DNA from 2 places in the Fictibacillus sp. 5RED26 genome. Region 1 is predicted to be linked to the other one. Evidence: a T-box and tRNA genes for the amino acid it is inferred to sense, from the RefSeq annotation. Region 1 holds a T-box; the other holds one or more tRNA genes.
The links. The T-box of region 1 lies ahead of tyrS (tyrosine--tRNA ligase). A T-box ahead of a tRNA ligase gene usually reads a tRNA of that ligase, here a tRNA-Tyr.
Positions count from the first base shown of each region.

Region 2: it has a tRNA-Tyr gene. The T-box ahead of tyrS (tyrosine--tRNA ligase) is inferred to sense a tRNA for this amino acid. The anticodon was not compared.

Region 1 is NZ_JACZDU010000001.1:1,520,785-1,530,079, reverse strand. Features, by position in the region: gene IHV10_RS07990 (MetQ/NlpA family ABC transporter substrate-binding protein) at 1-126, shown strand, start outside; gene modB (molybdate ABC transporter permease subunit) at 442-1,098, shown strand; gene IHV10_RS07980 (hypothetical protein) at 1,252-1,815, opposite strand; gene IHV10_RS07975 (DUF3626 domain-containing protein) at 1,935-3,032, shown strand; gene IHV10_RS07970 (MarR family transcriptional regulator) at 3,120-3,632, shown strand; T-box leader at 3,642-3,870, shown strand; gene tyrS (tyrosine--tRNA ligase) at 3,943-5,193, shown strand; gene IHV10_RS07960 (GNAT family N-acetyltransferase) at 5,244-5,648, shown strand; gene IHV10_RS07955 (hypothetical protein) at 5,688-5,942, shown strand; gene IHV10_RS07950 (S66 peptidase family protein) at 6,091-7,014, opposite strand; gene IHV10_RS07945 (nitric oxide synthase oxygenase) at 7,126-8,211, opposite strand; gene IHV10_RS07940 (NUDIX hydrolase) at 8,328-8,798, shown strand; gene IHV10_RS07935 (HIT family protein) at 8,820-9,290, shown strand.
Region 2 is NZ_JACZDU010000001.1:74-17,382, reverse strand. Features, by position in the region: gene IHV10_RS00140 (PrkA family serine protein kinase) at 1-1,354, opposite strand, end outside; gene IHV10_RS00135 (transglycosylase domain-containing protein) at 1,525-3,363, shown strand; gene IHV10_RS00130 (hypothetical protein) at 3,410-3,694, shown strand; gene IHV10_RS00125 (DUF5366 family protein) at 4,012-4,569, opposite strand; gene trmL (tRNA (uridine(34)/cytosine(34)/5-carboxymethylaminomethyluridine(34)-2'-O)-methyltransferase TrmL) at 5,199-5,672, opposite strand; gene IHV10_RS00115 (amidase domain-containing protein) at 5,758-6,639, opposite strand; gene IHV10_RS00110 (methylated-DNA--[protein]-cysteine S-methyltransferase) at 6,708-7,244, opposite strand; gene queG (tRNA epoxyqueuosine(34) reductase QueG) at 7,307-8,449, opposite strand; gene IHV10_RS00100 (B3/B4 domain-containing protein) at 8,523-9,179, shown strand; gene IHV10_RS00095 (coiled-coil domain-containing protein) at 9,516-10,193, opposite strand; gene IHV10_RS00090 (YhgE/Pip family protein) at 10,627-13,083, opposite strand; gene IHV10_RS00085 (ATP-dependent helicase) at 13,274-15,460, opposite strand; tRNA gene IHV10_RS00080 (tRNA-Leu) at 15,585-15,669, opposite strand; tRNA gene IHV10_RS00075 (tRNA-Cys) at 15,696-15,770, opposite strand; tRNA gene IHV10_RS00070 (tRNA-Gly) at 15,783-15,857, opposite strand; tRNA gene IHV10_RS00065 (tRNA-Gln) at 15,917-15,991, opposite strand; tRNA gene IHV10_RS00060 (tRNA-His) at 16,001-16,076, opposite strand; tRNA gene IHV10_RS00055 (tRNA-Trp) at 16,091-16,164, opposite strand; tRNA gene IHV10_RS00050 (tRNA-Tyr) at 16,182-16,266, opposite strand; tRNA gene IHV10_RS00045 (tRNA-Thr) at 16,349-16,424, opposite strand; tRNA gene IHV10_RS00040 (tRNA-Phe) at 16,434-16,509, opposite strand; tRNA gene IHV10_RS00035 (tRNA-Asp) at 16,554-16,629, opposite strand; tRNA gene IHV10_RS00030 (tRNA-Met) at 16,720-16,796, opposite strand; tRNA gene IHV10_RS00025 (tRNA-Val) at 16,825-16,900, opposite strand; tRNA gene IHV10_RS00020 (tRNA-Glu) at 16,925-16,999, opposite strand; tRNA gene IHV10_RS00015 (tRNA-Ser) at 17,027-17,118, opposite strand; tRNA gene IHV10_RS00010 (tRNA-Asn) at 17,123-17,197, opposite strand; rRNA gene rrf (5S ribosomal RNA) at 17,208-17,309, opposite strand, start outside.

The sequences.
Region 1 (9,295 bases):
ACAGTTCGTGAAGGCGACAAAGAGAAGAAATCTATCAAAACCTTGTTAGAAGTGCTTCATTCGAAAGAAATTACCGATTTTATTGATAAAGAGTATAAAGGTTCAGTGCTAGCTGTTAAAGAATAAGGATGAATGAGCTGACTAGATGGGTGAAATCCACTCATCTAAGCAGCTTTTTTCATTTACAGATGTTTTTAAGGCATCCGATGAGCATCTTTTTTGAATATTAAGTCTAAATAAGAAAAATTAAGTCTTACTCAGAAAAATTAAGTCGTTCTGATCATTGATTAAGTCAAACTAGACATGAATTAAGTCTAAACTCAAAAATAAAGGCCGTTCGACAATATCAGCATCTTTCATCACCAGCAATGAGCGATATGATATGATGAAGACAGATGAATACAGCATATAAATCAATGGAATAAGCGGGTGGAAAAGGAAATGGCAATAGATTTTTGGTCACCTGTCAAATTATCACTTGGCATAGCGGTGACAGCTTCACTGATTGTGATCTTAGCCGGCTTATTTTTCGGAAGGATCATGGCTCACCAGAAGTTTAAAGGGAAAACGTTAATCGAAACAATATTCCTACTTCCACTCGTACTACCCCCAACTGTGGTAGGTTTCTTGTTAATCGTTTTGTTCGGTCGAAATGGTCCCGGGGGACAGCTCGTAGAGTGGCTCTTTAATCAGCCGATTATATTTACATGGTGGGCAGCCGTTATTGCGTCTGCAGTTGTGGCATTTCCACTCATGTATCAATCCGCAAAAGCGGGGTTTGAATCTATTGACGCAGACATCGAAAACGCAGCGCGAGTAGATGGAGCCAACGAGTGGGATGTATTGCGAAAAATCTCTGTTCCATTATCTGTTAGAGCTATCACATCAGGTGCTATTTTAAGTTTTGCTCGCGCATTAGGTGAGTTTGGTGCAACATTAATGTTTGCCGGAAACATACCTGGAAAAACACAGACGATATCCACCGCAATCTATATCGCGATCGAATCAGGAAATATGGATCTTGCATGGATGTGGGTAGGAAGTGTTATTGGTATATCATTCTTAATGCTTGTTGCTGTAAATCGCATAAGAGCTTAGCAGAAAAAAGAATCTGTAATGATTGTATTTTGAAACTACAAACATGGGTATGGTAGGCGGTTCTGCATTAGTATTAAAACCAGTGAATAAAGAAAACACAGCTTCTCTAAAGAGGGCTGTGTTTTTTTTAGTTCAAAATCACATGTGAAATACTTATTCGTTTTTTTCTATACTTACAGCAAACTTACTATGAGAAAGGTATTTTAATCGAATGGATTTGCCTTTGAAATGATCTTTATAAGACTTAGCCGTTATATTCAAGTGTGCTACATTAATTTTTTTATTATCAATCATTATGGAAGAGACATAGTCAGGACCATTTTTCGAGCCATACGTTAAGGTTGAAGGAATTCCTTCTATCACGTTGAATTTTCTAGCTTCATAGTCACCAATATCTTCGTAGAGTTGAAATACGGTGTGTGCAAAACCAATCGCAGCTGTAATGGATCCAATGATTACAACCAGAATAAGTAGGCGTTCTATCCAGTTGTGTATTCTTAAATAACTGGCAACAACGCCAATAAATAATAATAGCAGAGACATAGCTAAAAAAAGGAAAAGCTCCCTCAGAACAAGGTGATCTTGAAATACTGTCGAAGATAAAAATAAACTTATAGCAGAGAATAGCAGAATCACCAAAAGTAAGATGAGAGGAAATGTACTCGGAGTCCTAAAGCTTCGAGATCCTGTAATTCTTTTCTTTTTTCGATAACCCATAATGATCCTCTCCTTTATAAAATATATTCCTTAAAGCTAAACCACTATTCATGAGCGTGAAGAGTCACTTTATTGGTTCTTGAATAACATCATTTACCGACGGAAACGGAGATTATTATATGAAATTAACTGGAGCACAACAATCTGCAATAGATTATGTTGAGCGTTATGCTGCAAAACATAAGGACGATGCTCAAGCGACGATTCAACATTTATTAAGAATGTCTAACATAACCACTGATGTATTTCATAAGGCAGTCCATAATGTTAAAGAGCATGCCCGAATCGCTCTTCACTTTCATCCGGATCGGCCAAACTCTTCAATGAATTGTATTGCCGAAGCGTTACATCAAGAAGGAATATACAAGAGTCAGTTTGAATCGTTGCTTTCAAACGGAAGTGTATCTGCCTATCCCGGAGGTTTGCGTGATCGGTGGGAAGAACAATTATTTGGAGGAGCTTACCAGATAAAAGGAACGACCCTTAATGAGCGAGCAAAATATGGTGCGTTAAACATTATGATGCATGCCGATGGGCCAGCGCCACGGTTTGGTTCGTGCTACTTCTTACTCAAGCCTGAAGTTTCAAAACGAGCTACTTTTACATACCTTGATTCTCATCAAAATCCAAAAGAAAAAGGGACTATTAGAGAGTTCGATATGATACTTGCAGCATTATTTGAGGAAATCTTCACGAGAGATTATGCGCTCGGAGAATCAAATCTTATGATAGGTTCATTGGTCCAGCATCTTGTTCAAAAAATAAAATTACCGTTTGAAGACCCAGCTAAAAAACAAGTGTATCGAAATCTAAATCATTATATCGAAGCACAAGTTCACGGTGATCTTGTATTAAAAGAAGATGTGGAAATTCTTGTTGCAGACCCCTCATTTATTGGAACGAAGGTCGGAGTTACGCTTACAAGTCTTTGTGCAAAATATGATATTAAGCTTTATTATCATTCTGGATTTCAATTGTCTGTAGATCAGGTCCCTTCAGATTTTAGAGGTTCTGAAATGCCGTCCTTAGCAAAAAGAATCGCGAAAAATCAAGTGATAGATGCACATCTTATAGGTGAAGCTGTAATGGATTTAACAAGAAATCCAGTGACATGGAGCTACAGAGGAACGCAGAAAGAAATAGTACAAGAGCTGAAACTTCTATGGCATGTGTTGGTGAAGTATGGAAAACCCTATAGGAAAAGAAGATCAGTTTGAATTAAATAACATCTTGCATTTACTATTTTTATCTGTTACTATCGTTTCAATGCTAACGATTATGAAAATTGATAAGGAGTGGATCATATCTATTCTTTTGATGAGTACGGTGAATTGTTGCCGGAAGAGAAGGACACCATCAATCAATTGACTAAAGCACCGATCGAATCACTCAATCTGCATTCTATTACAGTGGTTACAAATCTGTATCGAGCTGCTCAAGGATTGCGTAATAAGATGGAGCGAGAAGTATTAGCAAAGCATGGGTTATCTTGGACGTCATTTTCTATTCTGTATGATCTGTGGATATGGGAATCCGTTGAAACAAAAAAACTAGCATTATCCGCTGGAGTTTCAAAAGCAACCATAAGTAACATTACGAATACATTGGAAAGAAAAGAATTATGCTTTCGTAAGGTGGATAATCGCGATCGACGCATCACGTGTGTTGTTCTGACCGATAAAGGCAGAAAAGTGATGGAGGAACTGTATCCAAGGTTTCATGAAGGTGAGGTTGAAGTCGTTTCTTCCTTGTCCGTTGAAGAGCAGAAATTAATCTCAGGCTTGCTAAGAAGAGTTATTCGAGAGAACGACTTTTAAATTTAATAAAAAAATGCGATGACAGGAAACGCAGTAGCAATGATCTCCCTGTTTTAGAGAGCTGGTGGTTGGTGTGAATCAGTACAAAGATCATGTGAATTACATTTCCAAGAGCTTTCTTCGTCACTTATATTAGAAACAGACGAAGAACGGGAAAACCGTTATTTAACTTGAGTGGAAGAATATTTGTTCTTCAATTAGGGTGGTACCGCGTGTAAATTTAGACCACGTCCCTTGTGTTATAGGGATGTGGTCTTTTTATAATTTCTTGAAGATTAGGTTTTTACAATAATTAGAGGAGGAAATAAGGATGATTCCAGTTTTAGAACAACTAACAGAGCAACAGCAAAATGAAGTGAAGAGGCAAATGGCAATCTATAAGCAAGGCGTTCAGGATATAATCCCTACCGAAGAGTTAGAAACAAAAGTAGCAAAGTCCATTTTAGAGAATCGTCCACTGAAAATTAAACTTGGACTTGATCCTTCAGCACCAGATGTACATCTTGGTCACACAGTGGTGTTGAATAAGTTAAGACAGTTTCAACAAAACGGTCATGTCATTCAATTGATCATTGGAGATTTTACAGGCAAGATCGGTGACCCTACAGGAAAGTCTGTTGCGAGAAAACAATTGACAACAGAAGAAGTGGAGCACAACGCGAAAACATATTTCGAACAGTTTGGAAAAATCATAGATATGGAAAAAGTAGAGCTGCACTACAATTCTAAATGGCTTTCTAAGCTGAATTTTGAAGATGTAATAAACCTTGCTGGTAAAATTACAGTGGCAAGACTGTTGGAGCGGGATGATTTTGATGAGCGTATCTCAACAGGAAAGCCGATCTCACTGCACGAATTCTTCTACCCGCTCATGCAAGGTTACGACTCTGTTAGGTTAGACTGTGATATTGAATTAGGTGGAACGGATCAACACTTTAACATACTAATGGGAAGACACTACCAAGAGAAATTTGGAAAAGAAAAGCAGGTTGCTATGCTTATGCCCCTCTTAGAAGGTTTAGATGGCGTTGAAAAAATGTCTAAATCCAAGAGAAACTATATTGGTATTGATGAAGCTCCCAATGAAATGTACGGAAAGTCGATGTCCATTCCAGATACGCTGATGGTCAAGTACTTCGAACTCGTAACGGACTTAGACAAAGAAGAGATTGATACAATAAAGTCAGATGTTGCAACTGGGAAGCTTCACCCACGTGATGCAAAGATGCTTCTAGCTCGTACGATTGTCCGCATTTACCATGGCCAAGAAGCAGCGGAAGAGTCAGAGAAGCATTTTATCTCCGTGTTTCAACAAGGCTCTCTGCCATCTGATATTCCGGTCATTCAATGGGACGGCCCTTTAGAAATGTCAATTATAGACTTAATTGTTGAGTTGAAGATGCTTTCATCAAAAAGCGAAGCTCGTAGAATGATCCTCAACCGTGGTGTTAAAGTAGATAATGAGAAAGTGGAAGATGCAAGTTCTTGCCTCATCTTATCTGAGGGTATGGTCATTCAAGTTGGGAAGCGAAAGTTTGTCAAAATTACATTGAATAAATAAAGTAATAGATATTTTAACTTGCTTTAAAAGGAAAAAGGCGGTTATCAAAAATGGAAATCACTTGGAAAGAAGTGGCTTTTTCAAATCAAGAAAATTTGAAAGGAGCACTTACTTTGTATCACAACTCTTTTCCGATTGAGGTTCGGGAACCAGAATCGGTTTTTCTTCAAAGTCTGAAGAATGCTGAAGCGAACCGGCCAAATCATTATCGTTTTCTAGTTGGATATCTGGAAGATGAGTTAATCAGTGTTGTTACAGCTCACTATTTAGCTGACGTAAATGCAGGATTTATCGTGTATCTAGTAACAAATCCTCAAATAAGAAGTAAAGGGTTAGGAGCAAAATCTCTTCAAAAGATTGAAGAAGTTCTACAACAAGATAGTATTCATGCTGGAAATGAGTCATTAAAAGCAATCGTTCTTGAGACTGAGACGCAAGAGATGGTACACAGCTAAAAAGAAAAAGAAGACTGCGTAAAGCGAACGAACTTCTTTATGAAAAATGGCTTTTATAAAGTGGAGGATTTTCTCTATTTTCAGCCACCTATACATGATGATGGCGTAGATGTACCTCTTCATCTATTCATGAAACAGGAAACAGAACAAGAAATATCGAAATCTGAAGTAAGACGAATAGTTAAAGCTATGTATGTTGAAAAGTATCATCATGGTAATGGTATTGCAAAAGAGGTTCTAAATCGTTCATATAGCAAGATGAATTTGGAAAAACATGATTTGTTTTGTGATTGAGCAATTGATAAAACAGTTAAACACAAGGTTACTTTCTATCGAGAAGTAGCCTTGTGTTTTTTTATGAAACTATATTCAAATAGTTAAAAGTTTCAAGTGAGTTCACAACGACTCATCCTTCTAATATACATAAGAATGAGAAATCTATTTATTGTATAACCGTCGGCTCCATAACAGTTAAAGTACGATTCACCGTATTCATGTTCACATTTACACCTAGTGGGATCGCCGCTTTATAATAGCCGTGAGCACTTGTTAGATTGGTCATGAGTGGTTTGCCGAGTGGAACAAGAAATTCATCGATTACATTTTCAAATGTTACTCCATATGCAGGTTCACATTTTGTACATTCTCCTATGATGATTCCGATACAATCTTCAAATTTACCTGCGAGCTTTAAGTGGTTTAAGTATCTATAGACGGTGTTTACGGGCTCGTGAGTTTCTTCAAGAAATAATATTTTACCCTTGGTATCAATTTCATAAGGTGTTCCTAAACAATCTACGAACGATGTTAGGTTTCCACCTACAATAACTCCTGTAACGTTGCCTGCAACTTTACTTACAAGCGGAATAGTTGATGGATTCATGATCTGCCATGGTGCAGTTGTTCGGGTGATGCTATTAAAGAATTGATTGAAATTATAAGAAGGAGTACCGGACCGGAAATCCAAGAGCATCAAGCTTTGAAACGTAACGAGATCCGATAGTTGATACAGCACATTTATGAGAATGGTTATATCACTGTAACCTGAGATGATCTTCGCATTGGTTCTGATAATATTGTAATCGAGATAGGGTAGAATGCCTGCTACTCCCACACCACCTCGCGTTGGAAGAATCATTTTCACCTGATTGTTTTGAAACATCTTCATCAAATCTGAAGCACGTTGCTGTGGGGTTCCTGACAAGAAACCATTCGTCGCGTATACATAGTCTCCTACAATCACCTGAAAACCCATATTTTTTAACATTGTGATTCCTTGATTAATTATGTTCGCTTCGAGCGGGCTACCCAATGTTACAATTCCAATAGTATCGCCTTGCTTTAATTGCTGCGGTTTGATCGACATCCTAACAGCTCCTTTCGGAGAAACGAAATCCTATTCACTATTATATTGGGCATTAGCAAATCATATGAAAAAACGTCCAGAAAACACGTTCTGAACGTTTTGTTATATCGTCTATTTTTCTTTCGAATACGGTTTAGGCTGGTAAAAATAATTGGGTTTTACGATATCATTTTTGTAAGGTTTATGAAAAATGTGAGTTGTTGCAGGACTCATAGGTGGAATGAGCCACGCCCAGTTACCCGTTACATTTCGGCCACTCTCTGACTCTTTTTCTTCGAACTTTTTGAACTGTTGAGCTGCTGTATGATGATCTACAATACTAACACCATCTTCTCGGAATGAATGAAGCACTGCGATGTTTAACTCAACAAGCGCTTTATCTTTCCATAAAGAGATCGAACTTTTCGTATCTATGCCCATGCATGAAGCAATCTGTGGGAGCATATTGTAACGATCTTCATCAGCTAGATTTCTTGCACCGATCTCAGTCCCCATATACCATCCATTGAAAGGAGCTGCCGTGTAACGGAGCCCGCCAATCTCTAAAGCCATATCTGAAATGAGGGGAACACCGTACCATTTTAGTTGAAGATCTTGAAACCAATCAAATTCAGGGTGACGTATCTCTACTTCTAGCGTTGAAGACTTTGGAAGTTCAAATAACTTAGGAACGTTATCATTTACTTGAATTACAATGGGCAAGATATCAAATTTTCCGTATTTGGGTTCCCAACCGAGCTCTATGCACTTTTCAGTAAATTCAACAGATGATGGATCTCCAATAATTCCAGCTTCTGTCTGATACCCAGCATATCGAATCAATTGATGATTCCATATTCGCGCATGGTGTTTCTTAGTTTTGGGAGGAAAAATGGTTATTGTTGGCCGAATTCGTCCATGGTTAGTCGCATAGTTCATGTGCTCTACGATTGCCATAAAGATTTCTTCTTCTGTTTCAACATGTCTTTGATCGAACGTGGTCATCTGGTCCCAAAACAATCTTCCGATACATCGATTGCTGTTTCTCCACGCTACTTTTGCGCCGTAATCAATTTCAAATGCTAAGTGACTGTATGTACCTATTAACTCAATTTCTTGTGCGATTTCTGAAATTCGATCATCAATCTCAATCTGCGTTCTATTTAATTCCTGATAACAGGAAGTGATAAATTCTGTTGCTTCTTGTAAAAGATTCATTTCCAAAATAAAGCCCCCAACAAAAATAAGTGTATTATTATAATAGCCTAGTTTTCGAAGAATTACCGCTTGTAAGTGTTACAAAAATAGAACATGCAGGAGGAGAGTTGATGGGAATGAGAGCGCCTTACCAGGTTTTGGTTATTCCTTTTGTATTTAGAGAACTTGATATTGAATATGCAATTTTACAACGTTCAGATATGGGTTACTGGCAAGCGATTGCTGGTGGCGGGGAAATGGGTGAAACCCCTGAACAGTCTGCCAGGAGAGAAGCCTTTGAAGAAACAGGTCTAGGTGAAGAATGCGGGTTAATCCATTTAGATTCAAAAACTTCTTTGCCAGTAGAACACGTAGTAGGTCACTTTCTTTGGGGTGAAGAAGTGTTCGTTATACCGGAGTATTCATTTGGTTTAGAAGTCTATGATCAGAAATTGAATCTATCGAAAGAGCACACTGCCTACAAATGGGTTAGCTATGAAGAAGCTGTCTCCGCTTTAAAGTGGGATAGCAACAAAACGGCGCTATGGGAACTACATACAAGATTAAACATAATAAACAGACAAAAGGAAAATTATGTTAAACTATAAAAGTTGAAGGAGGTCATAAGAATGACTCATCCAGGTTGTTTAATATGTGAACGGATTGAGATGATCCAAAACGGAACAAATCCTTATTTTGTTGCAGAGCTTGAGACAGGTTTCGTCGTGATTGGAGATCATCAATATTTTAATGGGTATACGCTATTTCTTTCAAAACAACATAAGACAGAACTGCATTTTCTAGAGACAGATATGAAGAAGACATTCTTAAATGAGATGAGTTTAGTAGCTGAAGCGGTTTATAACGCGTTTAATGCTGAAAAATTAAACTATGAATTATTAGGAAATGGTGATTCACATCTTCACTGGCATTTGTTTCCTCGAAGAGAAAACGACTCACCTGTAAAAGGTCCTGTATGGTGGGTAGATAGAGAAGAGATGTTTGCAGATGAAATAAGACCGTCTCAAGATGAGTTGGAAGATATGAAGAACCGTTTGTATGCGGAACTAAGCAAATTGATTTCTGTGACAATTCGTTAAAGAAA
Region 2 (17,309 bases), 1.5 Mb from region 1:
CCTTTGATATGGATGCATGATGATCAAGCCCGTCTTTTAATGAACGCAGAACATCTAAAGCGTTGATAGAAGGTGTTTCTTTGCGAATGATCGCTGATGATATTCGGTTGATAACATAACGCGGATCGATACCAGACATCCCTTCATCAGCAAACTCTTTCTTCAGTTCCTCAAGGTCAACGTGGTTGAATCCTTCTACGATCTCACCGTCATACAACCGCATTTTCTTTAAAAGATCCATTCCTTGTTTCTTCGAATCCTTCAATCTTGTTAGCACAGAGAATGTTGCGGCCACTCTTAATGCGTGCGGCGCAATATGAACATGAGACATATCACTCTCTGAAATCATCTTGGCGTAAATCTTTTCTTCCTCTGAAACTTTTAAATTATACGGAACGCCCATTACGATAATCCTTGAGTGCAGGGCTTCGTTTTTCTTATTCGCGATAAACGACCTGTATTCTGATTCGTTCGTATGCGCGACAATTAATTCATCTGCTGAGATAAGTGCAAATCTTCCTGCTTTAAAGTTTCCTTCTTGCGTAAGAGAGAGGAGATGCCATAAGAATTTTTCATCACACTTCAGCATTTCCTGAAACTCCATCATTCCTCGGTTAGCTTTGTTCAGTTCTCCATCAAAGCGATACGCCCGTGGATCTGATTCTGATCCATACTCTGCAATCGTCGAGAAATCGATACTTCCCGTTAAGTCAGCGATATCTTGTGACTTTGGATCGGAGGGACTGAACGTACCGATCCCTGTTCGCTTATCTTCTGAGAAGAATACTCGCTCTACCATAACATCTTCAATGCGATTGTCATATTCGTGTTCTAGCCTCATCGTGTTAAGAGGAGATAAACTTCCCTCTACTCGAATACCATAATCATTAAAAAACTCTTTTCTTAAGTGCTGTGGAATAAGATGCAGTGGATCTTCGTGCATCGGACAACCTTTGATCGCATAAACTGCTCCCGCAGGTGTTTTTGTGTATGACTCTAATCCTCTTTTAAGCATTGTAACTAAAGTGGATTTACCACCGGATACTGGTCCCATCAACAGTAAAATACGTTTACGAACATCAAGGCGTTTAGCAGCAGGATGAAAATACTCTTCAACAAGTCGTTCGATTGATTCTTCTAATCCAAAAATCTGATCGCTGAAAAAATGATACACCTTTTGACCATTTTTTTCTGAAATGCCAGCATCTTTGATCATGTTGTATACTCTTGAATGCGCAGACTGGGCAACAAATGGCCGATCTCGTAAAATATCAAGGTATTCAGCGAAGGTACCTTCCCAGGCTAAACGCTGTTCTTCTTCACGATGCAGTTGGATTCTTGATAAAATATCCATGAGTACCTCCTTGATTGTATTGGCTCCATCAAGTGTTAATCTACTCTATGCGGGGATGTCCGTAATCATTCTGTTTGTATAGCGATTTTTATTTAAAAAAGTTGGAATCCCCATTTGCATAGTCATGGTAAAATATGTTTATCCTTATGTTTTGAAACGGAGAAAGCCTTATGAATCAAAAGCTTGGCCTTGTTACAGTGCTACTATTGCTCAGTATCGTGTTCTTTTCATTTATGGGTTTAAGAAATGAACACGAAAACTATATTCCTTTTCAAAAAGCGATTTCTTCACTTGCTCAAGTGGAGAATATGAAATTAGCTGAAAACAGTCGCCTCCTCGATCGAAACGGAGACTTTCTTTATGAGTTCAAGAGTAATGAGAGCCGCATTTATCTTGATTACAACAAAATTCCTGCACCTGTGCGCCAAGCTTTCATCGCAACGGAAGACCAGGATTTTATACAACATCATGGAATCGATGGAAAAGCGATAGCCCGAGCTTTTATTACGAATTCTACAGCAGGATCTGTTCAGCAGGGCGGCAGTACGATCACACAGCAGCTCTCACGCAATCTATTCCTAACACACGAACGTACATATGACCGAAAATTAAAAGAGCTATTAATCTCCTACAGAATCGAACAACAATTATCGAAAGAGAGAATCTTAGAGCTTTATATCAACTCGATCTATTTTCAAAATGGCGTATATGGCATCGAAAAGGCTAGTCGATATTACTTCAGTAAGCCAGTGGGTTCACTTTCCGTAGCGGAAACAGCACTGCTTGCAGCCATTCCAAACAATCCAAAGTTGTATAATCCTTTAACAAACTTTGAGAACACATTGAAACGGCAAAAGTGGATTTTATTGAAGATGAAGGAGCAAGGATACATAACAGAAGCCACTTATGAAGCATCACTTAAACAACACATTAAATTAAACGTTTCACAGTCTGTCGTTCCCTATCCTGAAATTGTAGGGTACGTAAAAGAAGAACTTCTAAGTTTATTAGCGGCCGCTCCTGCTAATAAAGGGCTGACAGCAGATGAGCTTCTGATAAAACGAGATCAGCTATTAACAAGCGGTGTTATCGTTGAGACTGCATTAGATTCTAAGCTGCAAAAAGTAGCAGTGCGTGCTGTGAATAGCAGGTTGCCCTATAACGACGTAGAAGGATCTGTCGTGATTATCGATCATGTTTCAAAACAGATCGTTTCTATAGTTGGCGGAAAGAATGTTGCGTTAGAAGAATTTAACCGAGCTCATCAAGCGAAAAGACAGCCGGGTTCTTCCATAAAACCACTTCTCGTCTACGCCCCCTATGTTGAAGTATTCGGCGCAAAATCACACTCGCTCATTTCTGCTTCAAGAATTTGTGAAGGCAACTATTGTCCTAACAACTATGGAGGGGCATCTTACGGTACAGTCTCCTTAAAAAAAGCGATGGCGAGTTCGATCAACACAGCGGCTGTCCGAGCACTAAGGAAAACTGGAGTAAATAAGGCGTTTTCTTATTTGCAACCATTTAACTTTTCGTCTTTAACGAGAGAAGATTATCAGCTCGCAAGTGCACTTGGCGGATTTTCAAAAGGCTTTTCGCCGCTAGAACTTACAAGTGCGTATACTGCTTTTAGTTCTGATGGGACTTATGTAAAACCTAGGTTGATCACTTCTGTAAAAGATAAGAACGGAAAGGTGTTATATGCTTGGAAAGAGCAACCTATTTCTGTGTGGAGTGAAAAAACAAATAACGTGATGCGTGAGATGCTCCAAGCCGTTACGATTTCAGGAACTGCAAGAGATGCTCGATTCAAGGGTTCAACGTACATTGGCGGGAAGACAGGAACAACAAATAACGTGCGCGACCTTTGGTTTATCGGGCTGACAGATCGTTATACAGCAGGCGTTTGGGTTGGACGAGATACACCAAGCAGTCTTCGGTCTATTGAGAGTGAATCTCCCGAAGTCATGATTTGGCGAGATATTATGATAAAAGCACATCAAAATTGAGATGAAGCATGCATTATAAATAAAAAAAATAGTTGGAGGAGTAGTTATGTGGGTAATATTTGGGGTTATTGCAATAGTTGTAACTTTTATAAATCTTTATATGTATGCATCAGGTAAAGATTATAAGCTCGCTATGGCGTTAGGATTATCATTTACAGCATTAACACTTTGTGCAGATTACAGTTATGTATCTCAATGGGTAAAAGCGGAAGATTGGGCGGCTTTATCGGATGTAGTACCTGGTATGGCAAAGATATTATGGTTTTTGACAATTGCTTCTATCTTACTAAATATGGCACCAATATTTTTAGAACGAAGACGTAAGAAATAAAGGTGTATTATCACAACAAACTGGAAGCGATTGTTGAATAATGAAACAAAGTAAAAAAGGCTTAAGAGAGAAAACTCTCTAAGCCTTTTTTGGTGCAGAAAATGTCGTGATTTTCATTGTGATTGCCCTGTGATTTGAATGCTTGCACCTCATAAGTAAAACCGTTACTACAATAGTGGCAGGGTTTTAGCTAGCACTTGTATACTGATAAAATGGTATTTAAAAGTAATCTAGCGTAATTCACCGATATATCTTATTTATCCCGCTAGTTTTTGAGATAATTCCGCGAGACTACAATTTCCGAACTAGATAACCATTCAGGTAATTGCTGCCACGAACGCGTTATACAAACGCATAACCGTATAAACAACAAGCAGCCCGAAACCTGTCCAAAAGAATAAGTGCAGAAATACCATTCCCATGATACCTATCGTTGATAAACTTGAACTGATCCGCAATAAGAATTGAAAAAAATACAAAAGAGATGAAACAATAAAAACGACACCTATCAGCAGCACGGAATGGTTCAGCGCGATCGCAAGCATACCACCAACAAAAAAGTACCAGCTTCCCCCTTTTCCTTGCTGAAGCAGTGTTCCTTCCGTATCTTTTGAAAAAAAGAACAGACTGAGGTGCGTTAACGTGTCAGACAGCAGCTTAAGAGCAGCAAATATCATAAAGAACAACAGAAACAAACAAAAGCCGATCGATAGGTGAATCACATGATCTTCAAATAATTCTTGCATCCCCTGGTACACACCAAAGTATGTAAGCTTATCGATAAAAAGTCTTTCAAAGTAAATGGCAAACCCCGAACTGAACAGAATAATAGAAAACAAGGGAAGATACCCTGTCATATATACGTTTTTCTTCATTTATACTTGCACGAATCCCCTCGAATTGTTAAATTTCAGCAGAAATACATTCCCATGAAAACCGTTTTCATTTATAATGAGGAAAGATACTGGAAAGAATAATACTACTTTCAAAGGAGGAGTTCAAATGGATTTTATCCTCATCCTACTCGTGATGCTCGCCTTCCTGACTGCCATCTTTACAGCAGGCTATAACGATCGTCCTGGAAAAAACTAATCCATGTACATATGGAAGTAAAAACGTCCCTTTTTCATCAGGACGTTTTTTTATTTTCTCTCAAAGGTAGGACATCATTGACAAGTTGATTGGAGTGTAAGGTGGGAGACTCCTCGAAAATTGAACTTCAAATTTTCTTCGTGCGATGTGTCGCTGACGTAGGCTTCCTTGTCCTGTGGGACAGGCGGGCAGTGCGAAAAGTGGAAGTGGCTCGTTCAGCCCCGACAAGCAAAAGGTGAATGAGCAAGGAAGGCGCACTTTGCCTTCTAAATCATTTAGCTTTTGACCTCGAGGGGCTAGCCGCTGCAACTAGAAAGGTGAGACACTTATAAGTGAAACTTGCGAATGTGGCTCACCGCCTGCCCCACGGAAAGCGAGCACCTGAAACGGAAATCAACCGCTCACAGTAAGCTTATTTCAACTCTCCAAAACTTTGTTGACGCAGCGCTTCATAGATTAAGATCGCTGCCGTATTCGATAGGTTCAATGAACGAATGTGTTCATTCATCGGGATACGGAGACACCTCTCCATGTTCGCATCGATCACTTCACGCGGAAGTCCCTTCGTTTCTTTTCCAAAAACAAAGAAAATATCCTTCTCTGAATCAGAGTAATCGAAATTTGAGTACGTCTGTTCACCGAATTTGGTGATATAGTAAAACTCCCCGTCTGGGTATTCATTATAAAAAGCATCCAATGAATCATGATGAGACAATTTTACATGCTCCCAATAATCAAGGCCAGCACGCTTTAAGTATTTGTCTTCTAAAGAAAATCCAAGTGGATGAATAAGATGCAGATGTGCACCAGTTCCTGCACATGTACGTGCGATGTTTCCTGTGTTTGCAGGAATTAACGGTTCGAATAAAACAACATGTATAGCCAAAAAGCTCACCTCAAAAACAATATTCCAACAAGTACTTATTATAGCACTTTTTTTGGAATATCACTCTCTGAAGGCAAGCTTCTTCTTAAAGAATATGAAAAAATTTATATTGAATGCGTTTTGTGTACGCCGTTGAATCTTCATAGCCCCAATATCTCATTCTGCTATTTGTTGTATGAGCATTTACGAGTGGTTCTCCAGAAGGATCCTTTGCGACCACAATCGTCGTATGTTGATAATGGCCATCTCCATCAAAGTCATAACAGATTACGTCTCCCGGCAATAGAAGATGCGCTGCAGATTTCTCTTGTGCTTGAAGACTAGATTTTGAGCCGCTCAAATACCATCTCATCGCATTGGCTACTGACCAGCTATAGCTCCAAGAATTATTTCGCATCCACCAGCCCTTCGATTTAATAGATTGAGAAGTCATCGGTATGCCACCTGCATGAAGACTTTGAGAAATATAGTTCGTGCAATCATTTTCAAAAGATTTATAAGCCGGATTAAACGTATTCCACCATCTCTCTGCATAACGTACAGCAGCAAGTCTATCATAACCGCCCTTCGTTGGTGCGATCGATTCGTTCTCCCGCTCGATCTTCGGAAGCTCTCTGTAGTTTCCTTCGACATTGACAGGTTCATCGCTTTTCATATCACCATCTTGAAAAGTAGCACGTCGCTCTTGAGAGATCTCTTCCACATAGAAATCAAACCCGTGTTTGATTAAGAAACTATAATGCACCAAATAATCTACCTGAACCTTATCTTCGGACTCCGTCGTTCGTAAGACACTTCCGTTCGTTTGATTGTTTACAATAAACGCATTTCTATCGGTATACATTTGTTTTTTTCGAATGAAGCTCTCTTGTTCTTCTCGTAAAAAGTAACCTCGTCCGTCTGCATCTGCATGTATCATCCATTGAGATTGGTTTTGGATATAAGCTTTAAGTGTTTCCATCCACATCAGACATCCCTCCTGCTTCTACTAACATATGAGTGGGATATCAAAAAAAAGAACCCTTTAAGGGCTCTCTAGGATGTCTTCTTGCAGCTATTCTGTTCGATCGATAACAATATTTCTTTTTTATCTAATCCCCCACCATAGCCTACAAGTGCTCCATTACTTCCAATCACTCGGTGACATGGAATAAAAACAGGTACGGGATTTTGGTTGTTCGCGCTGCCTACAGCTCGAACAGCCTTAGGTGCACCAATGCCTTGAGCCACTTCCTTATACGAACAAGTTACGCCATAAGGAATACTCGTAAGCTGGTTCCATACCTTTTTTTGAAAAGCGGTACCAAATAAATCATAGTTCACGCTAAACTCATGCAGGTTGCCTGCAAAATAAGCGTGCAGTTGTTGAACGGCATCATCCAATCGTTCTGGAGAGTGTATAAGTTCTCCCTTAATAAAATGTTTCGCCATCCATGAACGTAAAGTTGGAAGGTTATCCTCCATTGAACCAAAATCGAGACGGCAGATTCCGTTCTCTGTTGCAATGATTGTTAACGGTCCGATTACGCTTTCCATTTCTTCGTAATAGAGTAACGTTTTAATCTGACACATAATTATCCCTTCTTTTCATTACTTGACCTTACTATATCGGACACTTCAAACATATGCGATTACTAAATTTCTTGATTTCGGACCATTTTCAGTCCCTTTTCAATCTCTAACGTGACCAAATCGTCTTTTTCACGCTCTTTTGCAGATAATAGTTCCAATTCCGCATCTTTCCCGCTAATCTTACCAATGGCCCATGCTGCAGTTCCTCTTATTACTGGTCGAGGATCAGTATGGAGCAACGTAACTAAATCTGGAATTGCACTTTCATCTTTAAAATGAGCTAAAGCGATAATCGCATTTCGCTGAATAGGCTTTTTCCCTCTCCAGCTACCCGAAACATGGCCGAATTTTTCTTTGAACTCTCTATTGCTCATAGACAACAATGGCTTTAAAAGAGGTTTTGCAATCTCTGGGTCAGGTTCCATTTCCACATGATGATGAAAATCTTTTCCCTTATTTTCAGGGCAAACTGTCTGACACGTATCGCATCCATATAAACGGTTACCGAGCTTATCTCTATACTGATCAGGCAGGAATCCTTTCGTTTGCGTCAAAAAGGCGATACATTTAGACGAATCAAGCTGTCCTCCCTGTACAAGAGCATTAGTCGGACATGCATCGACACATTTGTTACACGAACCACACTGATCTTCCATTGGAGTGTCTGCAGGAAACGAGATGTTTGTAATCATTTCTCCGAGATACATATAAGAACCAAACTCCGGAGACATGATCGCACAGTTTTTGGCACTCCATCCGATCCCCGCCCTTTCAGCTACAGCACGATCAGACAGTTCTCCTGTATCTACCATCGATTTCACAGTGGCACCTGGAATTTTTTCTATAATAAAAGCTTCTAGTAATGAGAGCTTTTCTCTTAATATATGGTGGTAATCTTTACCCCATGATGCTCTGCAAAAAATTCCTCTCCGCTCTCCTCGAACACTTCTGGGAGCATCTTTCATCTTGGAGGGATATGCAAGAGCGATCGAAATAATACTGGAAGCTCCCGACAAAAGCCGATCAGGCTCTGTTCTTTTTTCTATATCACTTTCTTCGAATCCTGATTGATAGTTAAGGTCTTGCTGTAATCGGAGACGTTCTTTGAGCTCAGCAAATACATCAGCATGTGCAAAACCAATTTTGTCGATTCCGATTTCTTTACTATATGCAACAATCTCTTCCTTCAACTGGGCACTTGTCACGCATATCCCTCCTTTACATTTATTTTCCACAATTATGATAAACTACAATTACATAAATAAGAAACGGGGTTACATGATGATCACAATTAATCCTAAACTAAACGAACTTGTCCCGAATTTTAAAATAGGCACAATTACATACCATAATATCGCGATTAGCGAATCACCGCAAATGATTAAAGGCAGGTTCCAGCTATTTACAGAATCCTTGCGACTTGAAGAAAAAAATGCTGCCGATTACCCTGGTGTCGCAGAATATCGAAAAGTGTTCAAGTCATTAGGAATTGATCCTTCCCGATATCGTCCCGCTTCAGAAGCATTGTTGCGACGGGTGTTAAGCGGCAAGGACCTACCCCCGATCAACTCTGGCGTCGATGTAAACAACTTCTTCTCTATTCGATTTTGTATACCGATCGGTCTTTATAACCTAGATAAGATTCAAGGTGACGTGCAGATTGATCTTGGTGACGCTGAAGATACCTATGAAGGATTAAACGGACGTGAGATGAATATGGAAGGTAAGTTACTGTCTAAAGACGAGGTTGGTGCCTTTGGAAGCCCAATCGTTGATTCTAAACGCACGATGGTGGATGAGAGTGTTAAGAATGCACTGCATATCGTGTACCTGCAGCCATCTATGGATAAGAGTGAAGCTCAAGAACTCTTGGAATCTATGGCCAAGATGTTCACTCAAGTGAATGGTGGGAATGCTGAGATTCAGGTGATTTAAACAGTTGTTTAAATACAAAAAGCTCATTTGGCTACAATTTATTATTAAATACAGCTGATGTCGAATGATGTAGACTCGTCGATATAGCATACAAACTCGTCAATATAATGGAGAAATTGGTGAATATATCGTGTAAAAGTTTCAATAAAATAGGCAAACTTCTCAATATATAATAATTGCGCTTTATAAAACAAAAAAATGCAGGGCTTCATTGGATCAACGAAGCCCTGCATTAAAACCTACAACTAACTTGTTCTATATATAAGCAACATGTAGGACATTTATGACAAGTTCTTTAAACTTTCTTTAAAAAATTCGCCTGCCTAAATATTTTTATTACTCTACTAACGTATATCTCACGGACAATGTTGCTTCAATCTCATCCCCTTCATCCAATTCAAACACATATTCTGGAAGAAACAGGTCATCCCCTCTTCCTAAGATGATATTGACTTTACTTCCTCCGTTCACAAAGTAATTTCCAAACCCATTCACTGGTTCTACTTTATATCTCCCTGGAGCTATGTCTTTACCCACTATAAAAACGCCGGCTACTAATGTTCGTGGCTCCTTCTTCTTAATTAGAATGCCATTATTTAATGTATCAAGTTCATTTTGTTTATTTGCGATCTCCCCGCTAAGTTTTTTCAATTCATCTTTCTTTGCATTTACTTGAGTACCTAACTCATCCACTTCTTTTTGAATCGCTTCTTTTTGGCCTACCATCTCAGTAACTTCATCAAACCGTATTTGAAGCCCCTCCAAATCAGCTTGTTTACTGCTTTCCTCTTCTTCCATCGCTTCAACGTTTTCTTCTATACTTTCTAACTCTTTCTTCCATTCTTTGATCTCACCATCAATTTCACCTGCTACAACTTTTTTATCTTTGAGAAGAACAGAAGCTTTGTTGTAACCTATTGCGTGCGATGAAAAAGCGGTAATTGCTACTAAAACCAGCGCCATTAAGCTAAAGTAGACCCACTTCTTCTTAAGCATCGATAATTCCCACTTCATAAAATCTCCCCCTTTTGATGAGATATGTATGGCTTTGGAACTATTTTATTTTCTTAAAAAAACAATATGCTTTTTCATAAAAATAAAAACCCCTTAAAAAAGGGGAATATTATCCTATCTATAAATATCGAAATAATACAAGTATAGAAAATACAAAAAGGATAATCATGACCACTAACAAGCGAAAAGATTCAAAAAGCCTAATCATCAGCCCATTAATCATATGCATGTAGTGAAAAATATCAGCCGTAATAAAGAGGATTGAAACGAAGGAGACGGTAATTAAAATCAGGCAGACTGTGGCACGCCGGTCTCTATACATCAGAGAAATAACCTCCTTTACACCTACATATTCAGTGTACAAGAAGAAGATTCAAAAAAAAGTTCCCGGCAAAGCGTGCCAGGAACTTTTTATTACACTATGAAATGATTATCAGCCAGCTAAATCTAGATTTTTCGGTTGGTTTTTTGTTTTTGAAAACATATAGACTGCGATCGACAATAAACTAAAACTTAATAGATAGATGAACAACACACCCACATTTGAAAAAGCAGAACTTGTGCTATCTAATGAGATCAATGCTTTAAACCCTGCTATTGAATACGTGAACGGCAAGAATTCACTTAATGCACGCAGGTTCTCTGGCAGCATATCGATCGGCAAGTTAGCACCCGTCGTTGAAAGCTGTAAGATCACTAAAGCGAACGCAATAAAACGTCCGATGTTTCCTAACGACGCAAACAATAAGACAATTCCTGTGAATACTAAACTTACAAAAACCGCAAAAGTTATAAAGCCCAGTGGGTTTCCAGTCTTCACATTTAAGACAAGTAAAACGACTGTCGAAAGAAGTAATGCCTGTACAACAGCAATTGCACCTAGGTTCATTAATTTAGCACCAAACCAAGAGAATGCTGAAATTCCTTCAGGCTTCTTAAAGTTGATGAACATAGACATGATTAAGATGCCCACAAACAACGCTAATGAAAGAACATAAGGAGCTGTTGAATCACGATAGAGTGGATATTTATTAACCGTTTCACTCTTCAATTCAACAGGAGAAGAAAACATGCTCAAGTTCTTATCATTTGCCGCTTTAATCGCTCCTGTTTTTTCGGCACCATCCTTAAGGCCAGATGATAGCTCGTTACTTCCATCATTTAATTTCCCTGCACCATCATTTAATTTTGTAACACCTTCCGTTAAGTCGCCCCAGCCTTTTTCAACTGTTGCATTTCCATCACTAACTTGTGACATACCAGCGTTAATCTTTGTTGCACCGGATGTCAGATCACGCCAACCTTTTTCAACAGAAGAGTTACCAGCGGATACTTGAGTTGCACCATCATTAAGCTGTGATGCTCCATTCGTAAGAGATGTCCAACCTGTGTTGACCGATTGGTTTCCTGCTGCAATCTGCGAAGTTCCTGCGTGCAGCTCTCCTACCTTACCTACCATCGTGTTCCAGCCACTCTCGATAGACGCTGTCCCTTGTTGAAGCAGAGGCACCTTTTGACTTAATGTCACAACCCCGTTATCCACTGACGTTTGGCCGGCCACTAGCTGATTTACCCCATCAGCCACAGACATTGGATTAGGTTCAGCATTTGTCGTGAAGGCTCCTGCTATTTTTGCAGCTCCTTGACTTAGCACCTGGAGTTTTTGTGCTTTTGCAGGATCAGTGGCAGCTGCCGTAATAGCCTGGCTCTTACCATAGATCGTCATGAAAGCTGAATCATTTGCAAGTTCAGGGTGTTGCTCTAAGTATGCCTTTAGATCACTTGATAATCCTTGCAGCCCCGCACCTAGCTTTGCAGATTCATCTGCCACTTGAGCCACACCTTGTGAGATCTGTTGTGTTCCGGGAGCGATTTCATTCTTTATCGCTGTTTGAACACCTTTTAGCCCTGTTAAGATTCCAGTGGTTCCTGCTTTTAGTTGCGGTATGCTGTCTCCAAGTTGTCGCGCACCTGCCGCTAAGTCTTCAACTCCTGATTGTTTATCTTTTAAATTTTGTAATAAAAGTCCTGTTCCTTCATTTGCTGCAGCTGAACCTGCCGCGAGCTTCGAAATATCACCCGACTTAGATTGAAGGGACGAAAGCAGTTCTTTCGTACCAGCACTTAGTTGCGATGAACCGTTAGCTAGTTTACTAATATCCGGCTGTTTCGCTGAAAGAGAACTTGCCATTTGTCCGACACCATTTTGAAGTTCTTTTGCTCCACTTGCTAGCTTTGAAATGTCAGCAGCTTTATTTGTAAGCGATTGCAAAAGTGTGTTTGTTCCATCACGAAGATCTGTCATCCCTGTATTTAATTTTGCAGATCCATCTGCAGCTGATTGAAATCCTTCAGATACATCACCGAGACTGGCAAACATATTGTTCGCATACTTCTCTGTAATTTTATCCCCTAGTTTTTCTCTTAGCTTTTCAGTAGCACTTCTTGTCACTTGTGCTGCCATGAAGTTTAACCCTTCGTTTTGGATATACGTAAGTTGAAGCTTTTCTGGATTATCGCTTAAAACGGTTGTTACTCTTTGTGAGAAATCCTCAGGAATCTCGATAACCATATAATATTCCAGACTATCAAGGCCTTCTTTAGCCTCCTCAGCACTTACAAATTCCCACCCGAGATCTTTTCCTTTCTTTAAGTCTGCTACTAGATCCTTCCCTACATTGATCGGTTCATCGTCCGATAATGCACCCTTGTCCTTGTTGACTACCGCAACAGGCAAGTTCGACAAGTTGTCATACGGTCCCCATTTTGGTGATAGAAGTATACCACCATAGACGACCGGTACAAGCAACGCGGCAATGACTGAGATCAGCAGACCCTTTTTACCTGCCAACTTCGCCATTTCTGCCATAAACAAACGAAAAGCGTTCATCCCTTTACCCCCGTTCTCCCCAAAAATAAATACATTCTGTAAAAATGAACAGGTATTCACTTCTACTAGAATGTATTATTCGAAAGAGACAAGAATAAATCCTTCTTATTTATCAGAAAATTGTAAAATATTAAATAATAATAAGGTAGTAAGTCCTGTTATAATGTAAGATTAGATAAAAAAATGTATATTAAGTGTGAATCAACGGCTCTAATAGTCCCATATCTAAACAGGCGCTGATTGATAATTTCTTTTCTTTGGATTGAAAGGTTAACGTCACGAATTCTTCACTGAGCTCAGTTATTTCTCCAGGTCCAAATACACGGTGAGTAATGGTGAGACCAACTTGTAATTCTTCCTTCTTTTTAATACTATTCGGATTGTAAGGAACTCCATTTATCTTTTTCACTTGCTTTTTTATGGGTTCAGATTTCATCAATCTTGTCGGATCTAATATGTTTTTTACATCCGTAACAAACACAGACTCTTCAACTTTTTTCCCATCTCGATATGGATACGTAACTAAGGTTAATTGTTTCTTGGCACGAGTCATCCCTACGTAAAATAACCGAGCTGCTTCTTCTAACAATAGATGGTCCGTGCGATCTTCTTTAGATGGTATGATTCCATCCACTACATCAATCATATACACTTTCTCAAATTCGAGCCCTTTAGCACTATGAAAAGTAGAAAGTGTTATGGCTTCATGTCCCTTCTTCTTTTTTGCTGTCTTCAAAACAACTTCGAGGTGTTTTAAGCGTTCAGCAAAATCCTGAAGGCTCTCAAGATCTGTTGCAATTTCTTCTAGTGTGTTTAAGATGCCCACTAAATAATCCATTCGAAAGCCAAGGCTCTTACTGATCTTTTCAATTGCCTTATCGTAACCTAAACCATCTCTGATCACCCGTATAGCTCCAAGAGGCTTCATATCTTTCATTTCTTTAAACGTTTCTTTACTTGTCTTCAGAAGTTTAACTTGATACTCCTGCAATTTCACATGATTTAGCAGATTATCAAATACAGAATCGTTATTGTTCAATTGCTTTAAAGCTAGCATCTGTTGCTTGGTTATATAACCATTAAACTTCAAATGAATTTTTTCTAAAATGTCTGGCCGCTTATCGGTAAAGGCCATACGCATAAAATTCAATATATCTTGAACCACCCAATGTGAAAAGAAACGATTATCGGCATCTTTCATATAAAAAGGAATTCCTGCACGATCAAAATCATTCATCAAACCAATGGATGACGAATTATTTCGATATAAGATGGCGATTTCTTTTAGATGAACATCGTCATTAAGTTCCTGGACCAAGTATTTTGATTGTTCCTTAAAATTCACGAGATGTTTCACTTCAATCGGTTGCTGCGAAGGATTTTGAGTGAACATATTTTTTTCATATCTATTTTTATTTCTTTTAATGAACGAATTAGCAACGTTAACGATATCCTCAGATGAGCGATAGTTCTGCTCCATAAACAAAATAGAAGCATCACTGTACTTTTCCTTAAATTTAAGTAAATAGGAAGGCTCAGCACCTCTCCAGCTATAGATGGATTGGTCATCATCGGCCACAACACATAAATTTCTATGAGTAGAAACCATTTTTTCTATAATGGAATGCTGCACAAGCGACGTATCCTGACTTTCATCCGTTAAGAAATAGTCATATCGGTTTTGATAGTGACTTAGCAACTTCTTATCCTTTTCTAATATGTCGTTACTCATCGTGAGCATATCATCAAAGTCTAACAATACATGATGCGGATCAGAACGCTTGAGTTCTTCATATTGTTTAAATATCTCTTCAGCCTGCGATACATCACAAGAAACCTCTGACCACCGTTCGATAGGTATCACCTTATTTTTAATGTAACTGATATAGGTAGTCAGGTCATCCATTTGATCCTCGGTTATGTTCTCCCCTACAACAGACTTAAATAAATGCCTCAGCATAAGTTTTTTGTTGTATTGAAAGTTTCCTCCCGATCCTGCTTTTTCATCTGAATCGTGATCACCCTCTATAATTGTAAAAGGGATACCCAACTTTCTATAATGATTCCTGACTACCTCAAAAGCAAAGCTATGAATGGTCGAAAAGTCCACAGAAGGAAGATCAGGATAAAATTTTGCGAAACGCTCTTTCATATCATTGGCTGACGCCTTACTGAACGTAACAGCCTTTATACGAGAAGGATGAATTCCTTTTTCCATAATTAAATAACCGATTCTCATAATGACTGTGGTTGTTTTTCCAGAACCAGGTGAAGCAAGTAATAGAAGGGGTCCTTCTGTCTTCATAACAGCATTCTTTTGAACATCATTTAAAATAATGCCTTGATCATTTTTCATTTTATTGAAGAAATCTCTCATTGATCAGTACCCTTTCGTAACTTGAATATATTCATCGTTAATTGAAGTATAAAGTTTAAAAGCAAATAAAAAAACTCCCCACAAAGGTGAGAAGTCTTAAGTTTAAATGTTAAGTTAAGTAAAATGGTACCGGTGGTCGGGGTCGAACCGACACTCCAGAAGGAACACGATTTTGAGTCGTGCGCGTCTGCCAATTCCGCCACACCGGCATTTGAATCTTTTTGAATTGGAATTATGGAGGCGGCACCCGGATTCGAACCGGGGGATAAGGGTTTTGCAGACCCGTGCCTTACCACTTGGCTATGCCGCCAGAAAACAAAAATGGAGCGGAAGACGGGATTCGAACCCGCGACCCCAACCTTGGCAAGGTTGTATTCTACCACTGAACTACTTCCGCAAACATTTAATTAACTTATAATATGTTGTTAAAATCATCTTATGTTATAAAAATAAAAATGGCTGGGCTAGCTGGATTCGAACCAACGCATGTCGCAGTCAAAGTGCGATGCCTTACCGCTTGGCTATAGCCCAAAATTTAAATGGGGCGGACGAGGGGAATCGAACCCCCGAATGTCGGAACCACAATCCGATGCGTTAACCACTTCGCCACGACCGCCACAGTATTAAAATTGGCAGGGGCAGTAGGAATCGAACCCACACCAAAGGTTTTGGAGACCTTCGTTCTACCTTTAAACTATGCCCCTATATAAGGAATAAAAGATGGTGGAGGGGGACGGATTCGAACCGCCGAACCCGGAGGGAGCGGATTTACAGTCCGCCGCGTTTAGCCACTTCGCTACCCCTCCACGAATGAAGACAGGTTTTATTATAAAACATAATCACCCTGTTTTTCAATAAGTTTTTTGTTCCAATTCAGGAAGAAAAAACTGGTGCCGGCTAGAGGACTTGAACCCCCAACCTACTGATTACAAGTCAGTTGCTCTACCAATTGAGCTAAACCGGCAAAAAAAAATGGTGGCTCGAGACGGAATCGAACCGCCGACACGAGGATTTTCAGTCCTCTGCTCTACCGACTGAGCTATCGAGCCAAGAAAAAATTCTTGGTGTTGTAAAGCCACCGTTTAAATAAAAATGGCGGACCCGACCGGGGTCGAACCGGCGATCTCCTGCGTGACAGGCAGGCATGTTAACCACTACACCACGAGTCCATTACATGAAATAAAATTGGTTGCACCTTATGGGCGCTACTGATATTTCATGGTCAAGAAGTAATCTCGACTTTGATCATGAAATAAAATTGGTTGCGGGGACAGGATTTGAACCTGCGACCTTCGGGTTATGAGCCCGACGAGCTACCAGACTGCTCCACCCCGCGATGATATTAAATATGATATAAAAGTTTATGGTGGAGGATGACGGGTTCGAACCGCCGACCCCCTGCTTGTAAGGCAGGTGCTCTCCCAGCTGAGCTAATCCTCCATATTTAAAATCGTTATGTATAAGTGGTGACCCGTACGGGATTCGAACCCGTGTTACCGCCGTGAAAGGGCGGTGTCTTAACCGCTTGACCAACGGGCCAGATTTTTGAGCTAGAGAGTATGTATCTGGCGGAGAGCAAGGGATTCGAACCCTTGATACGGGGTTGACCGTATACACGATTTCCAATCGTGCTCCTTCGACCTCTCGGACAGCTCTCCAATATGGCTCCACAGGTAGGACTCGAACCTACGACCGATCGGTTAACAGCCGATAGCTCTACCACTGAGCTACTGTGGAATATGTATTGGCTCAGCGACGTCCTACTCTAACAGGGGGAAACCCCCAACTACCATCGGCGCTAAAGAGCTTAACTTCCGTGTTCGGTATGGGAACGGGTGTGACCTCTTTG